One region of the Streptomyces sp. NPDC001351 genome, then DNA from elsewhere that is predicted to be linked to it. Evidence: riboswitches for the same ligand, from Rfam matches in the RefSeq annotation. Region 1 holds a riboswitch; each other region holds the start of a gene.
The links. Region 1 has a riboswitch for thiamine pyrophosphate ahead of ACFY1U_RS02010 (tetratricopeptide repeat protein). Riboswitches for the same ligand answer to the same signal wherever they lie in the genome.

Region 1 (5,133 bases):
ATCGCGCGCAGCCGGCGGCCCGGGAGGTCGAGCAGCTCGCCGGGGACGATCTCCCGGTCGGGCAGGGCGGGGGAGAAGCCCGGCAGAGTGGTGCGGGGCGCCGCGTCGCGCAACGGCGCCACGTGCTCCTCGGGGGCGCCCGCGGCGACCAGCTTGGCGGTCATGTACGCGAACCAGCGGCCCGGCCTGGTGTCACGGGTGCGCCGCACGATCGCCGTGTCCGCGGCGTGCATGGCGATCCAGGCGCCGGACGCCTCGCGCACCCTGCCGGAGAGGCCGTGGTGGTCGGGATGGTGGTGGGTGATGACGACGCCGTGCACCTCGCCCACCGCCGTACCGCAGGCCGTCAGCCCCTCGACGAGCGTGTCCCAGGAGGCGGGGTCGTCCCAGCCCGTGTCGACCAGTACGGGCCCGCGGTCGGTGTCGACGGCGTAGACCAGCGTATGGCCGAGGGGATTGTCCGGGATGGGGACCTTGATCGACCGGACGCCTCCGCCGTGGTCGTACACCTGCGTCATGGGCTCCCCAATCGCCGCGAACCGGCCACGCTCGGCCCACTATAACTAGAACGCGTTTCGATGGGAGCCCAAGTCACCTGTCCACGCGGTCCTGTCCACGCGGTCAAGTCGTGTACGGCCCGTGGACTCCTCCGAGGGGAACTGGTATCAGTGCCGTATCTGATGAACCGTCAGAGACAGGCGCTCCGGGGAGGCAGTCGGCCATGACCGAGCTCGTGGAACACGGACAGCTGTTCATCGGCGGGGAGTTGACCGACCCCCTCGGCAAGGACGTCATCGAGGTGATCTCACCGCACACCGAGGAGGTCATCGGGCGGGTGCCGCACGCCTCGCGGGGGGACGTCGACCGGGCCGTCGCGGTCGCCCGCCGTGCCTTCGACGAGGGGCCCTGGCCGCGGATGACCCTCGGCGAACGGATCGAGGTCGTCACCCGCATCAAGGACGCGATCGCCGTACGGCACGAGGAGATCGCCCGCGTGATCTCCTCCGAGAACGGCTCCCCGTACTCCTGGAGCGTCCTCGCGCAGGCGCTCGGCGCGATGATGGTGTGGGACGCGGCGATCACCGTCGCCCGCGACTTCACATACGAGGAGCAGCGCGACGGCGTCCTCGGCAAGATCCTGGTGCGGCGCGAACCGGTCGGGGTCGTCGCGGCCGTGGTCCCCTGGAACGTCCCGCAGTTCGTGGCCGCCGCCAAGCTCGCGCCCGCGCTGCTCACCGGCTGCACGGTGGTGCTCAAGCCGTCGCCCGAGTCGCCGCTGGACGCGTACATCCTGGCCGACATCACACGCGAGGCCGGGCTGCCCGAGGGTGTGCTGTCGATCCTGCCCGCGGACCGCGAGGTCAGCGAGTACCTGGTCGGGCACCCCGGGATCGACAAGGTCGCCTTCACCGGATCGGTGGCGGCGGGCAGGCGCGTGATGGAGGTGGCCTCCCGCAACCTCACCCGCGTGACACTGGAGCTGGGCGGCAAGTCGGCGGCGGTCGTCCTGCCGGACGCGGACGTGGCGGCCACCGTCGCGGGCGTCGTCCCGGCGGCCTGGATGAACAACGGCCAGGCGTGCGTGGCCCAGACCCGCATCCTCCTGCCGCGCTCGCGCTACGAAGAGTTCGCCGAGGCCTTCGCGGCGGCGGCGAGCGCCCTGGTCGTCGGCGACCCGCTGGATGCGGCGACCCAGGTCGGCCCCCTCGTCGCCAGGCGCCAGCAGCAGCGCAACCTCGACTACATCCGCATCGGCCAGGAGGAGGGCGCCAAGATACTCACCGGCGGCGGCCGCCCGCCGGGCCTGGACCGCGGCTGGTACGTCGAGCCGACCCTCTTCGGCGACGTCGACAACTCGATGCGGATAGCCCGGGAGGAGATCTTCGGCCCGGTGATCTGCCTGCTTCCCTACGGCGACGAGTCCGAAGCCCTGAAGATCGCGAACGACTCCGACTACGGGCTGAGCGGCAGCGTGTGGACGGCGGACGTGGCGCACGGCATCGAGGTCGCACGCCGGGTCCGTACCGGCACGTACTCGGTGAACACCTTCAGCCTCGACATGCTCGGCCCCTTCGGCGGCTACAAGAACTCGGGCCTGGGGCGGGAGTTCGGCCCCGAGGGCTACGGCGAGTACCTCGAACACAAGATGATCCATCTCCCGGCCGGCTGGGAGGGCTGAGAGGATGGGGGCGGGAGACCGCTGGCACGTCGAGGTCGACCGCTCCATCTGCATCGGCTCGGCCCAGTGCGTCCACCGCGCGACCGGTGCCTTCCGTCTCGACTCGGCCATGCAGTCGCACCCCGTCGAGCCGGAGGCCGACGCCAACGAACGCATCCTGGAGGCGGCGGAGAACTGCCCGGTGGAGGCGATCGTGATCACGCTGCTGGAGAGCGGGGAGCCGGTGTTTCCGCCGGAGGAGTAGTGCCCGAAAAAGTACCCTTTCAGGTGGTTCATTCCCGGTCGGATGTTCTATTCTGGGAATTGGCCTACGGGACGAGTGAGGGAGTCCGAACCGGAGTAGCCGATTCTGGCGTGAAGCAGTCAGTCCGCTGGGACCGACGTCGACGGTCCGGGCTGAGAGGCCGGAGGGCCGTGGACCGCAAGGTCCGCGACCGGAAGGCGACCTCCACTACCTGACCCGGGTAATGCCGGCGAAGGGAACCCGTCTCGTAGGTCCTTTGTGTGCGCGCTACGCTCCAGCGGTTGCCGTAGGTGCGATCAGGGCGGGGAAGCGTGCGCAAGTCCGAGGCCAGAAAGCTGATCAAGCAGGCTCGTGAGGCGTGGGGGGCCGAGGAGTGGCTGCGCGCCGCCGGCCTCTACGAGCAGGTGCTCGCCCATTTCCCGGACGAGAAACCGAGCGCCAACTGGTGGTACAACACCGCGCTCGCCCACAAGTTCCTGCGGAACTGGGCGAAGGCGTATGAACTCGGACGCGAGGCCGCCGCGCGCTCCCCGCGCGGTGAGGGTGACCCGGCGTACTGGAACCTGGGCATCGCGGCGACCATCCAACGGGACTGGGCGACGGCCCGCGACGCCTGGGCCGGCTTCGGCATCGACCTCCCGGACGGCGACGGCGAGATCGTGGACGGCTTCGGCAACGCGTGTGTGCGGCTCGACACCGGCGGCAAACGCGAGGTCGTGTGGATCGAGCGGCTGTGCCCGACGCGCGGACGGGTGGTCAACGTACCCGTGACCGGAGGGCGGCGGTACGGCGAGATCGTCGTCCACGACGGCGAGCCGAAGGGGGAGCGGATCCTCGACGGAGTGACCTTCCCCGTCTTCGACGAGCTGCTCCTCTTCGAGGCCTCCGAGCTGCCCACCCTGGAGGTGACCGTGGCGGCCGGCGAGGCGGACGACCTGCGGGCCCTGCTCGACCTGTTCGGCGACCACGGCTACGGCGCCGAACCGGCCAGCAGCGTCCGCGTGCTCTGCGCCTGCTGCAGCGAGGGCACCCATCAGCAGGACCGGAGCCTGCCGGCAGGTGCGCAGACGGTGTCCCTCGCGGCTCCGGAGGCGGAGGCACGTCGGCTCCTGGCCGTGTGGGTGGACGGCGCGGCGATCGGGCGAAGCTGGAGCGGGCTGGCCGCGATCGGCTGAGACGGGGCTCCGGGGCGCGGCCGGCTTCCCCTGTCCTCCTCAGGACGGGTTCGCGGTCGCCGCCGGATCCGTCAGGTCGATCAGCCGGCACACCGTCTCGATGTCGATCTTGACCTGGGCGATGGAGGCGCGGCCGGAGAGCCAGGTGATCAGGGCCGAGTGCCAGGTGTGCTCGATGACACGGACCGCGGACAGCTGCTCGGGGGTCGGGTTCTCCTGGCCCATCGCGTCCAGGATGATCACGGTGGTCTGGCGGGAGACCTGGTCCACCTCGGGCGAGACACTCCGGTCGGCGAAGGTCAGCGCACGCACCATCGCGTCCGCCAGATGCGGCTCGCGCTGCAGCGCGCGGAAGGCCCGCATCAGGGTCTCGGCGACCCGCTCGGCCGCCGTCTCCCCCTGCGGCGGCTTCTTCCGCAGCGTGCCGTGCATGTGCTCCAGCTGGTCCTGCATGGTGGCGACCAGCAGATGGATCTTGGACGGGAAGTAGCGGTAGAGGGTGCCCAGGGCCACCTGCGAGGACTCGGCGACCTCACGCATCTGCACCGCGTCGAAACCACCCCGGCTGGCCAGCTGCGCGCTCGCGTGCAGGATGCGCCGACGGCGCGCCTCCTGCCGCTCCGTGAGGGGCGGGGAGGCCGGCTGCGAGGTACGTGCTTCCACCTTGGCCACCTTCGCTTGCGCAGGCATGGATCCCGTTCCGTGACAGTCGGTGAGGGCTGGTGATCGCACCGAGTTTGGCAGGGCCCGTGCCGTGGCGCGAATCACCTGATCCACTGCTCACCGCGCCCCTACCTGCCGGTAGATTCAGAGCCTCCTGGACGATCAAGTCTGAAACTTGTTCTAGATTAGCGTCCCGGCGTAATCTCGCGGGACAGTGCAGGCAGAAGGGGGCCCAGAGTGACCGCTGAGGCCAGTCAGGCGGGTCCCCAGGAGGACCTCGCCGCCGACGGCGAGCGACCGCTCCACATCGCGCTCCTCACCTATAAAGGGAACCCGTTCTGCGGCGGACAGGGCGTCTACGTCCGCCACCTCTCCCGCGAGCTGGCCCGCCTCGGCCACCGCGTCGAGGTCATCGGCTCCCAGCCCTACCCCGTGCTCGACGAGGGCGCGGACCACGCCGGCCGCCTGAGCCTGACCGAACTGCCGAGCCTCGACCTCTACCGCTCGCCGGACCCCTTCCGCACCCCGGGGCGCGACGAGTACCGCGACTGGATCGACGCGCTGGAGGTCGCGACCATGTGGACCGGTGGCTTCCCGGAGCCGCTGACGTTCTCCCTGCGCGCCCGCCGCCATCTCCGCGCCCGCCGCGGCGAGTTCGACGTCGTGCACGACAACCAGACGCTCGGATACGGCTTGTTGGGCGATGTGGGCGCCCCCCTGGTGACCACCATCCACCACCCCATCACCGTCGACCGGCAGCTGGAGCTGGACGCCGCCGAGAACTGGCAGCAGCGCTGGGGCAAGCGGCGCTGGTACGCCTTCACCCGCATGCAGAAGCGCGTCGCCCGCCGCCTGCCCTCGGTCCTCACCGT
Region 2 (5,133 bases), on a different contig from region 1:
TCTTGATCGAGTCACTCGACAAGGCGCCGCTCCTCGAAGGCCGGCTCCACTGGGACGGCGCTTGTGCTCGAGTCGGTCAATCGGCGATGGGCAGGTACACCCTGTTCCCGGTAGCCGCGAACTCCTTGGACTTTTGGAGCATCCCCTCCGCGATCTCCTCCGCCGAGGCCCCATCAGCCACCGCACCACCAAACCGCTCTGTGATGCTTTGGCTAATCTTCATCGACGCTAGCGTAAGCCGTCACTTGGCAACGTGCACTGCTACATACGCCGAAGAACCTGCGCCTCCGCCCTTTCGACCGGTGTGCGGCTGTAGACATGTACCAATGCGAGATGGAAGAGCGCCGGCGCAAGAGGAGCCCACCGATGAATGCGATCGGCCCGCAGCATGTACTTGACCACTGCTGCAGGACGGAAAGGCACGTAGTCGATGGTCTGATGTTCCCATCTGTCCGCGACTCCTCTGCTCATACGTGCTTGCAGGCTTTCACAGGTCAAGTCCTTGAGCCTTGTGTAGAAGTGGGCGCTCCAGTGGCGTTTGTCGATGTCCAACACAAAGGCAAGCAGTTCGAGCGAGTACTCGTTGGGCTCTATGGAGAGTTCCTCCCGCATGCCGCGCCGAGCGACGGCATACAGGTCCGGGGCGCTCCGGCCGGATGAGTCGATGTGCCGTGACATGCCCTCGTTCACGGATGAGTTCCAGACACCCGGCGCCATACGGACCCTGTCACTGCGCTGACTGACGACCAACATGTCGTCGGCGGTCACGACCGCAACGTTGATGGCGAAACTGCATTGCAGAAACGCAGGTGATCTCAGCGGATTGTCCGGGTCGAGGTAGCGGGACCGGGGAGTTGACCCGTCGGCTAGTCGGCGGTCGAGCTGCTGGGCCGCGAGAAAGGTGTAATAGTCCGTCGGGCGCAGCCTCAGATGAACTTCGGGCTGCTCGTCGAGGGCGGTGCGTGAGACGTCGAACGACTCGACTGCGTAGCGAGGACCATTCCACAACGGTGTCTGACCCTCCGCACGCAAACGCGCGCTCTCAGCCTCAATTTCAGCGCGCCAGCCGACCATGTCCGAGGGCAGCTCGATCTCCTCGTCGAGGACCTGGATGTAGATGGCTTCGGCAGGTATGGACGACTCACCATCCCCTTCCACAATCAGGGCAGATGTGTGGAGGGGGCCTACGGAGAAGGCTCTCCACGCGGGACTGGACTCCTCCCGCTGCCTCAGGCTGCGTACCGCTCTCGTGGAGCGAGTCCGCAGTCTGTACCAGCTGTCCTGTAACGGTTGTTGGAACAACACCGCGAACAGCATCCCCAGCACCGCGCCGACGACTCCATTGGCTACATCGATCCCGCCCATGTCAGGCAGGGTAGGGACATAGATCACGCCATGCGCGATCTTGTCTCTTCCGTTACGGCTTGGAGCAAGATTTCCCAAAGCCTCGTGTGGCCCCGGCCGTCTTGACCGGGGCCGTGGACAAGGAATCAGCCCAAAACGTCGGGGTCAGTCGGCCAGGGGCAGGTAGACCCGGTTACCGCTCGCCGCGAACTCCTTCGACTTCTGCAGCATCCCCTCAGCGACCTCCTCAGCAGACGCCCCGGCAGCGGCTGTACCACCGAACTGCTCTGTGATGCTTTGGCTAATCTTCATCGAGCAGAACTTCGGCCCGCACATCGAGCAGAAGTGGGCGGTCTTGGCCGGCTCCGCAGGGAGGGTCTCGTCGTGGAACTCCCGTGCCGTGTCCGGGTCCAGAGCGAGGTTGAACTGGTCCTCCCACCGGAACTCGAAGCGGGCGTCGGACAGCGCGTCGTCCCACTCCTGCGCACCGGGGTGCCCCTTGGCGAGGTCGGCTGCATGGGCTGCGATCTTGTAGGTGATGACACCGGTCTTGACGTCGTCACGGTTGGGCAGGCCCAGGTGTTCCTTGGGCGTGACATAGCAGAGCATGGCCGTGCCCCACCAGGCGATCATCGCGGCACCTATGCCGGAGGTGATGTGGTCGTACGCAGGCGCGACGTCGGTGGTCAGCGGGCCGAGCGTATAGAACGGAGCTTCATCACAGATCTCCTGCTGAAGGTCGATGTTCTCCTTGATCTTGTGCATCGGGACGTGTCCCGGGCCCTCGATCATGGTCTGTACGTTGAAACGCTTGGCGATCCGGTTGAGTTCCCCGAGCGTGCGCAACTCCGCGAACTGCGCCTCGTCGTTGGCGTCCGCGATCGATCCCGGCCTGAGGCCGTCGCCCAGCGAGTACGTGACGTCGTAGGCGGCGAGGATCTCGCAGAGTTCCTCGAAGTTCTCGTACAGGAACGACTCCTTGTGGTGCGCGAGGCACCACGCGGCCATGATCGAGCCGCCGCGCGAGACGATGCCGGTCTTGCGGTTCGCGGTGAGCGGGACGTACGGCAGACGGACGCCCGCGTGGACCGTCATGTAGTCCACGCCCTGCTCGGCCTGCTCGATGACGGTGTCCTTGTAGATCTCCCAGCTGAGCTCCTCGGCTCGGCCGTCCACCTTCTCCAGGGCCTGATAGAGCGGCACCGTGCCGATGGGGACGGGGGAGTTGCGCAGCACCCATTCACGCGTGGTGTGGATGTTGCGGCCGGTGGACAGGTCCATGACCGTGTCGGCGCCCCAACGGGTCGCCCAGGTCATCTTCTCGACCTCCTCCTCGATGGAAGAGGTCACCGCGGAGTTGCCGATGTTGGCGTTGACCTTCACCAGGAACCGCTTGCCGATGATCATCGGCTCGATCTCCGGGTGATTGACGTTGGCCGGCAGTACCGCGCGGCCCGCCTCGATCTCCTGGCGGACGACCTCGGGCGAGACGTTCTCCCGGATGGCCACGTACTCCATCTCCGGCGTGATCTCCCCACGGCGGGCATACGCGAGCTGCGTGACCGCCTTGCCGTCGCGACTGCGGCGCGGCTGGCGCGGCCGGCCCGGGAAGACCGCGTCGAGGTTGCGCAGACCGCCTCGCGGAGAGGTGTGCTTGATCCCGTCGTCCTCAGGACGGGCGGGACGGCCCGCGTACTCCTCGGTGTCACCGCGCGCGATGATCCAGTTCTCGCGCAGCGGGGCAAGCCCCCTGCGCACATCGGTGTCGATGAGCGGATCGGTGTACGGGCCCGACGTGTCGTACAGCGTGACCGACTGCCCGTTGGTGAGATGCACCTGACGGACCGGCACCCGCAGATCGGGGCGTGAGCCCTCGACATACGCCTTGTGCCAGCCGATGGACTTCCCGGCCTCCTGGGACTGTTCGCCCTGAATGGGCTGTCCGTCCTGGCTGGAGGCAGGCGTGCGTGCGTCCTTGTTGGTCATGAGACCTACTCCCTACGCCGGCATTACCCGGTAACAGGTTCGGCGGTCGACGCAGCGGTTTCCGTCTGTCGACGTCTCGTGGGGAACATCACTCGACTTCGGTGATGTTCCACGTGAAACATCGCTGGGACGGAGGTCAGCGCCCTCTCAGCCCGGTGCTCCGAGCTCCCGCGTGTGCAAAGGTGCCTCCACGCTAGCGTCAATTCGGGCGCGCTGAACAGAGGGCCCCTGCCGCTCTTGCGATGATCGGGCGGTGACCACGACGCATCAGCCCCCCTACCCCCCTCCGGAGCAGCCTCGCGGACACGGCTCCGGAGACGGCAGCAGCCATGGTTTCGGGGCCGGTCACCACCACGGGCCAGGACCGGGCGCCAGGGACGGTCACGAGTCCAGTGGCGGGCACGGGCCGGGGCACAGCCATGGTTCCGGTGGCGGGCACGGTCACTCGCACAGCCACGGTCCGGCGGCACCCGTCTCCCAGCACCTGCGCAAGGTCATCGCCGCCATCCTGATCCCGTTCGCCGCGGCCGTCGCGGTCGGGCTCGTGGTCCTGTGGCCCGGTGGTGCCCCGCCGCACCAGCGCACCGGTGTGGGTTTCGACCGGCAGACCCAGCAGGCGACGGTCGCCAAGGTCGTCGAGGTGAGCTGCAAGTCGGTGAACGCCTCGGGCGAGACCCCGACCGGGGACACCTCCACCGCAGAGGGCTCCTCCGCCCAGCAGCAGGCGAAAGGCACCTGTAAGAAGGCGACGATCCGCGTCGACACCGGCAAGGACAAGGGCCGTACGTTCACCGAGATCGTGCAGCCGGACCAGTCGCGGCAACTGCACGAGGGCGAGAAGGTCGTGGCCGCCTACGAGCCCTCCGCGCCGAAGGATCTGCAGTACTCGGTCGCCGATGTGAACCGCCGCTTCCCCATGGCGCTGCTGGCCGGCATCTTCGCACTCGCGGTCGTAGTGGTGGGCCGGTTGCGCGGGCTGATGGCCCTGATCGCGCTGGCCGTCAGCTTCATGGTGCTGACCTTCTTCATCCTGCCCGCGATCCTGCAAGGTTCGAACCCGCTGCTCGTGGCGGTGATCGGATCGAGCGCCATCATGCTGATCGCGCTCTACATGTGCCACGGCCTGTCGGCCCGTACCTCCGTGGCGGTGCTGGGCACGCTGCTCTCGCTCATCCTGATCGGCCTGCTCGGCTCCGAATTCATCGGCTGGGCCGCGTTGACCGGCAACACGGACGACAACACCGGTCTGATCCACGGCCTGTACCCGTCGATCGACATGAGCGGCCTGCTGCTGGCCGGCGTCATCATCGGTTCGCTCGGTGTCCTCGACGACGTGACGGTCACCCAGACGTCGGCTGTCTGGGAGTTGCACGACGCAAACCCGACCATGGGCTGGCGGGGGCTGTACCGGGCGGGCATCCGCATCGGCCGCGACCACATCGCATCCGTCGTCAACACCCTCGTCCTCGCCTACGCGGGCGCCGCGCTGCCCTTGCTGCTGCTCTTCTCCATCGCGCAGAGCAGTGTGGGGACGGTCGCCAACAGCGAACTGGTGGCGGAGGAGATCGTACGGACACTGGTGGGCTCGATCGGCCTGGTCGCCTCGGTGCCGGTCACGACGCTGCTCGCGGCACTGGTGGTCGCGGCCGACCGTCCCGGCCCGGAGCAGGCGGCGGGCACGGTCGGCGCAGCACCTGCTGCGGCACGCACGGGGCGGGGCCGACGGCGCAAGCGGTGAGCCGAGGACCGCTCGGACCCGCTTGAACAGACGTTGGGGCGGTACAGACTCCGGCTGCCGTGCGC
Region 3 (5,133 bases), 330 kb from region 1:
GCTGAGCGCGGCGCGCACGTCGCGGGCCTGCGCGAGCAGCGCCACCGCGTCCTGCGGGCGCAGGTCGGGGGTGCGGGCGGTCGCCGACGCGACCAGCTCGTCCAGCCGGTACGCCAGGCCCGGCACGGCGGCCGACGGCGGCGGGACGTCCTCGTGGATGTGCTTGTAGAGGACGGTGGCCGGGGAGTCCCCGCCGTGCGGCCGGTCGCCGGTCAGCATCTCGTACAGGACGACACCGCACGCGTACACGTCGACCCGGGGGTCGGCCGTGCCGTGCTCCATCTGCTCGGGAGCGAGGTAGGAGACGGTGCCCAGGACGGTGCCGGTGGTGTTGGTGACCGTGTCCACGGAGCGCACCAGGCCGAAGTCGGCGACCTTGACCCGGCCGTCGTCCCCTATCAGCACGTTCTCCGGCTTCATGTCGCGGTGGACGAACCCGGCGCGGTGCGCGGCGCCGAGCGCGGCGAGCACCGGCTCCAGGATGTCCAGGGCGGCGCGCGGCTGCAGCGCCCCGCGCTCGCGCAGCACGTCTCGCAGGGTGCACCCGGCGACGTACTCCATGGCCAGGTAGACGTACGACCCGTCGGTGCCCTGGTCGAAGACCTGCACCACGTTCGGGTGTGCGAGCCTCGCGACCGACTTGGCCTCGCGGATGAACCGGTCGACGAAGGTGCCGTCGGCCGCGAGCGTCGGATGCATCACCTTGAGCGCGAGCACGCGGTCCAGGCGGGTGTCCAGGGCCCGGTAGACCGTGGCCATCCCGCCGACCGCGATCCGCGCGTCCACGCGATAGCGCCCGTCGAGCACCTGCCCGACCAGAGGGTCCTGAAGGGTCGTATCCACGCAGGTGAGTGTACGAGCCGTGACTGACAGGGCTGCCGGTTCGGGTGAGATCGGAGCGGGACTGCAGCCGACCTGTGACGGACGTCGCACCCACTTCCGGAACTTGTCGAACGCGCGTTCAGAACGCGGGGCGTTCGGGATCCAGGTGCGCGCGCCCCTCATGCGGCGAGGACGCCTCCGCGAAATGGCGGCGCGGGATGCGGCCCGCCCGGTACGCGAGCCTGCCCGCCTCCACGGCGTGCTTCATGGCCTCGGCCATCAGCTGCGGCTCCTGTGCCCGCGTCACCGCTGAGGCGAGCATCACACCCGCACACCCCAGCTCCATCGCGAGCGCCGCGTCCGAGGCCGTACCGGCGCCCGCGTCCAAAATCACCGGCACGCGCGCGTGCTCGGTGATCAGCTGGAAGTTGTGCGGGTTGCGGATGCCGAGCCCGGAGCCGATGGGTGAGCCGAGCGGCATGATCGCCGCGCAGCCGACGTCCTCCAGCTTGCGGGCGAGAACCGGGTCGTCGTTGGTGTACGGCAGCACGGTGAAACCGTCGTCGACCAGGGTCTCGGCGGCGTCCAGCAGCTCGATCGGGTCCGGCAGCAGGGTGCGCTCGTCGGCGATCACCTCAAGTTTGATCAATTCGGTGCCGAGTGCCTCGCGCGCGAGGCGGGCGGTCAGCACGGCCTCCCCGGCGGTGAAGCAGCCCGCCGTGTTCGGCAGCACCCGGATGCCGAGCTTCTCCAGGACGGACACCACCGAGCCGTGCACCGAGGGGTCCACGCGCCGCATCGCGACCGTCGTCAGCTCCGTGCCGGACGCCATCAGCGCCCGCTCGAGGACGTCGAGGCTGGGGGCACCGCCGGTGCCCATGATCAGGCGGGACGTGAAGGACGTACCGCCGATGACAAAGGGGTCGTCGGCCATGGGTCAGCCTCCTTGGACGGCGGTGAGGACCTCGACGCGGTCGCCCTCACGGAGGGACGTCGACGGCCACTGTGCGCGCGGCACGACGGTTTCGTTCAGGGCGGCGGCCACTCCGGAGGGAGCCGGGGTCAGCGCGCGGACGACGGTGTCGAGAGCCGTGCCGGAAGCGAACTCCCGGAGCTCTCCGTTGACGGAGATGTTCATGCGGGCTGCTCCAGGAGCGCGAAACGCTTGGGGGTGAACGGGCGTGCCTCGTCCGGGAGTTCACCGGTGGCCAGGACATGCGCCATGGCGTCGCCGGTGACCGGCGTGAGCAGCACGCCGTTGCGGTAGTGGCCGGTGGCCAGCAGCAGACCGGGCAGTTCGGTCGGCCCGAGCAAGGGCGCGTTGTCCGGGGAGCCGGGGCGCAGGCCGGCCCGCGTCTCCGTCAGCGGCAGCTCGGTGATCCCGGGGACCAGTTCGTGGGCGTCGCGCAGCAGCTCGTACACCCCGCCCGCGGTGACCGTCGTGTCCCAGCCCAGCTCCTCACTGGTCGCACCGATCACCAGCTCGCCGCTCTCGCGCGGCACCAGGTAGACATGGCTGCCGCGGACGACGGCGCGCACCGTGCGGCTCAGGAACGGCGCGTACCGCTTCGGCACGGTCAGCCGCAGCACCTGCCCCTTCACGGGGCGCACGGGCGGCAACACCTCGTCCGGGACGCCCGGCAGCCGTCCGCTGAGGCTGCCGGCGGCCAGGACCACCTGGCCCGCGCCCAGCTCCGCGCCGTCCGTCGTGGTGACGCCGCAGGCCCGGTCCCGTACGACATGGAAACGCTCGGCCCACGCCCGGTGGAACACCACTCCGGCCCGCTCGCACGCGGCCACCAGCGCGCGTGCCAGCCGCCGCGGGTCGATCTGGTGGTCACCGTCCACCCTCAGGCCGCCGCGCACGCCCGGTGCGAGCATCGGCTCCAGGCGCCGGCACTCGCGCCCCGACAGCCACTCCGACTCCAGGCCCGACTCCCGCTGCAGCGCGTGCAGTTCGCGCAGATGGGCGCGGTCGTCGGCGTCCAGGGCGACGGCGAGCGTGCCGCACCGGCGGTAGCCGAGGTCCTGGCCGGTGAGCTCGGTGAGCTCGGCCGCGAAGTCCGGGTAGCGGCGGGCCGAGGCCAGATTGAGGCCGAGCAGTGTCTGCTCGCCGTAGTGCAGTTCCGTGACCGCGGCCAGCATCCCGGCGGCCACCTGGGCGGCCCCGCCGCCCGGTTCGGGGTCCACGACGGCCGTGGAGAAGCCGCGCTGCGCGGCCCGCCAGGCCGTGACCAGGCCGATGATTCCGCCCCCGATGACGAGGACGTCTGACGTACGTGACGACATGGGCGTCCAGCCCCTCCCTTCGCCGGCATGACCCGGATCAGGTTCGTACGGTCGGAGGCCGCCAGCCTCCCTCTCAGCCCGGTGCGTCCGGGCTCCCGCGAGTGCTTGTACGTTGGCCACCCTAGCCCGACCCGCCGTGCCTCTGTAAGGGAGCCTTCCGTCATGCCCCGCTCGCTGGACGGCCTCGTCCTCGCCCCCGTCGCCGACCAGGCCCCAGGTCAGGTGGGTACCCGGACCCGGTTCACGTACCACGAGCAGGACGGCGAGATCTGGGCCGAGTACGCGGGCGGCGACGTCGTACGCGGGCATCTGGTGGGTACTCGGTCAGGTGACCGGCTGGACTTCCGGTACGTCCAGCTGAAGAACGACGGGACGACGTCCTCCGGGCACTGCGTCTCGGCCGTCGTGGAGTTGCCGGACGGGCGGGTGCGCCTGGAGGAGACCTGGGAGTGGGAGTCGCAGTCCGGCAGCGGAACGAGTGTTGTGGAGCAGGTCACTGAGCACGACTCCTGACTGACAAATAGTCAGTTGTCTATGGTGATCAGGTGAGCGAGCAGACGCGGGAAGTGAGCACGTCACCGGGGCGGCGCGTGGTCGTCGTCGGCGCGGGCATGGCCGGTGTCCAGACGGCGGTCGCCCTGCGCGAACAGGGCTTCACCGGCACCGTGACGGTGATCGGCGCCGAACCCCATCAGCCCTACGACCGGCCGCCGCTGTCCAAGGCCGTTCTGCTCGGCAAGTCCGAGGGCTCCGCCTTCGACGTCGACTTCGAGGCGCTCGGCATCGAACTGCGACTGGGATGCGAGGTGCTCGGCGTGCGCCCCGGCGGGCACGAGCTGGACACCGAGGCCGGGCCCGTGCCGTACGACGTCCTGGTCCTCGCGACAGGCGCCGAACCGATCACGCTCCCGGGCACCGAGGGCGTGCCCGGCGTGCACCTGCTGCGCACCCTGGACGACGCCGCGCGGCTGCGGCCCGTGCTGGCCAGGCAGCACGACATCGTGGTCGTCGGCGCGGGCTGGATCGGCGCGGAGTTCGCCACGGCCGCGCGCGAGGCGGGCTGCGCGGTGACCGTCGTCGAGGCCGCCGACCGGCCGCTCGCCGGCGCGCTGCCCGCGGAGGTGGCCGCACCGATGGCCGCCTGGTACGCCGACGCGGGCGCCGAACTGCGCACACACGCGCGCGTGGCGCACATCGAGCCCGGCGCGGTCGTCCTCGCCGACGGCTCCCGGCTGCCCGCGGGCGCCGTCGTGGTCGGCATCGGCGCGCGCCCCGCCACCGACTGGCTGACCGGCGCCGGCATCGAGCTCGGCGCGCACCGCGAGGTCCTCGCCGACGCCCGTCTGCGCACCTCGGCACCGGACGTCTACGCCGTCGGCGACTGCGCCTCCTTCCCCTCGGGACGGTATGGCGAGCGCCTGCTGGTCCATCACTGGGACAACGCCCTCCAGGGCCCGCGCACGGTGGCCGCGAACATCATCGGCGAGGCCACCGGCGAGCCCCCCGCGGTCTACGACCCGGTCCCGTACTTCTGGTCCGAGCAGTTCGGCCGCTTCGTCCAGTACGCCGGTCACCACACCGGCGCCGACACGACCGTGTGGCGCGGCGACCCGTCGGGCCCCGCCTGGTCCGTCTGCTGGCTGCGCGAGAGCCGCCTGGTCGCCCTGCTGGCGGTCGGCAGGCCGAGGGACCTGGCGCAGGGCAGACGGCTGATCGAGGCGGGCACCCCGATGGACCCGGAGCTGCTCGCGGACCCGGCACGGCCCATGAAGACGGCCACGGCGTAGCACGGCGGGACGGCGGTCCCGACAGGCGGCGAAACCCCCAGGTCGGACGCTTCTGGCTTCCGACTGTCAGTGCGGGATGGCAGGCTTGAGTCCGTGACCGAGATTGACGCAAAGATCGATGCTCTCGTCCCCGCCTGGCTCACCCTCCCCGACATCGCAGAGATGCTCGATGTCGAGGTGACGCGTGTGCGGCAGCTGGTCAAGGAGGGCCAGCTCATCGCCGTACGCCGAGGTG

Region 2: it holds a riboswitch for thiamine pyrophosphate, as region 1 does, so the genes downstream of both, thiC (phosphomethylpyrimidine synthase ThiC) here and ACFY1U_RS02010 (tetratricopeptide repeat protein) in region 1, are expected to answer to the same signal.
Region 3: it holds a riboswitch for thiamine pyrophosphate, as region 1 does, so the genes downstream of both, thiO (glycine oxidase ThiO) here and ACFY1U_RS02010 (tetratricopeptide repeat protein) in region 1, are expected to answer to the same signal.

Annotation. Positions count from the first base shown of each region.
Region 1 is NZ_JBIAWS010000001.1:441,261-446,393, forward strand. It holds gene ACFY1U_RS01995 (MBL fold metallo-hydrolase) at 1-518, opposite strand, end outside; gene ACFY1U_RS02000 (aldehyde dehydrogenase) at 722-2,179, shown strand; gene ACFY1U_RS02005 (ferredoxin) at 2,184-2,423, shown strand; TPP riboswitch at 2,491-2,678, shown strand; gene ACFY1U_RS02010 (tetratricopeptide repeat protein) at 2,735-3,598, shown strand; gene ACFY1U_RS02015 (TetR family transcriptional regulator) at 3,638-4,288, opposite strand; gene ACFY1U_RS02020 (glycosyltransferase family 4 protein) at 4,499-5,133, shown strand, end outside.
Region 2 is NZ_JBIAWS010000004.1:580,470-585,602, reverse strand. It holds gene ACFY1U_RS17660 (hypothetical protein) at 77-223, opposite strand; gene ACFY1U_RS17655 (hypothetical protein) at 262-1,365, opposite strand; gene thiC (phosphomethylpyrimidine synthase ThiC) at 1,510-3,330, opposite strand; TPP riboswitch at 3,323-3,512, opposite strand; gene ACFY1U_RS17645 (YibE/F family protein) at 3,584-5,068, shown strand.
Region 3 is NZ_JBIAWS010000001.1:767,203-772,335, forward strand. It holds gene pknB (Stk1 family PASTA domain-containing Ser/Thr kinase) at 1-843, opposite strand, end outside; gene ACFY1U_RS03505 (thiazole synthase) at 962-1,756, opposite strand; gene thiS (sulfur carrier protein ThiS) at 1,760-1,960, opposite strand; gene thiO (glycine oxidase ThiO) at 1,957-3,111, opposite strand; TPP riboswitch at 3,109-3,220, opposite strand; gene ACFY1U_RS03520 (hypothetical protein) at 3,274-3,624, shown strand; gene ACFY1U_RS03525 (NAD(P)/FAD-dependent oxidoreductase) at 3,657-4,898, shown strand; gene ACFY1U_RS03530 (Rv2175c family DNA-binding protein) at 4,992-5,133, shown strand, end outside.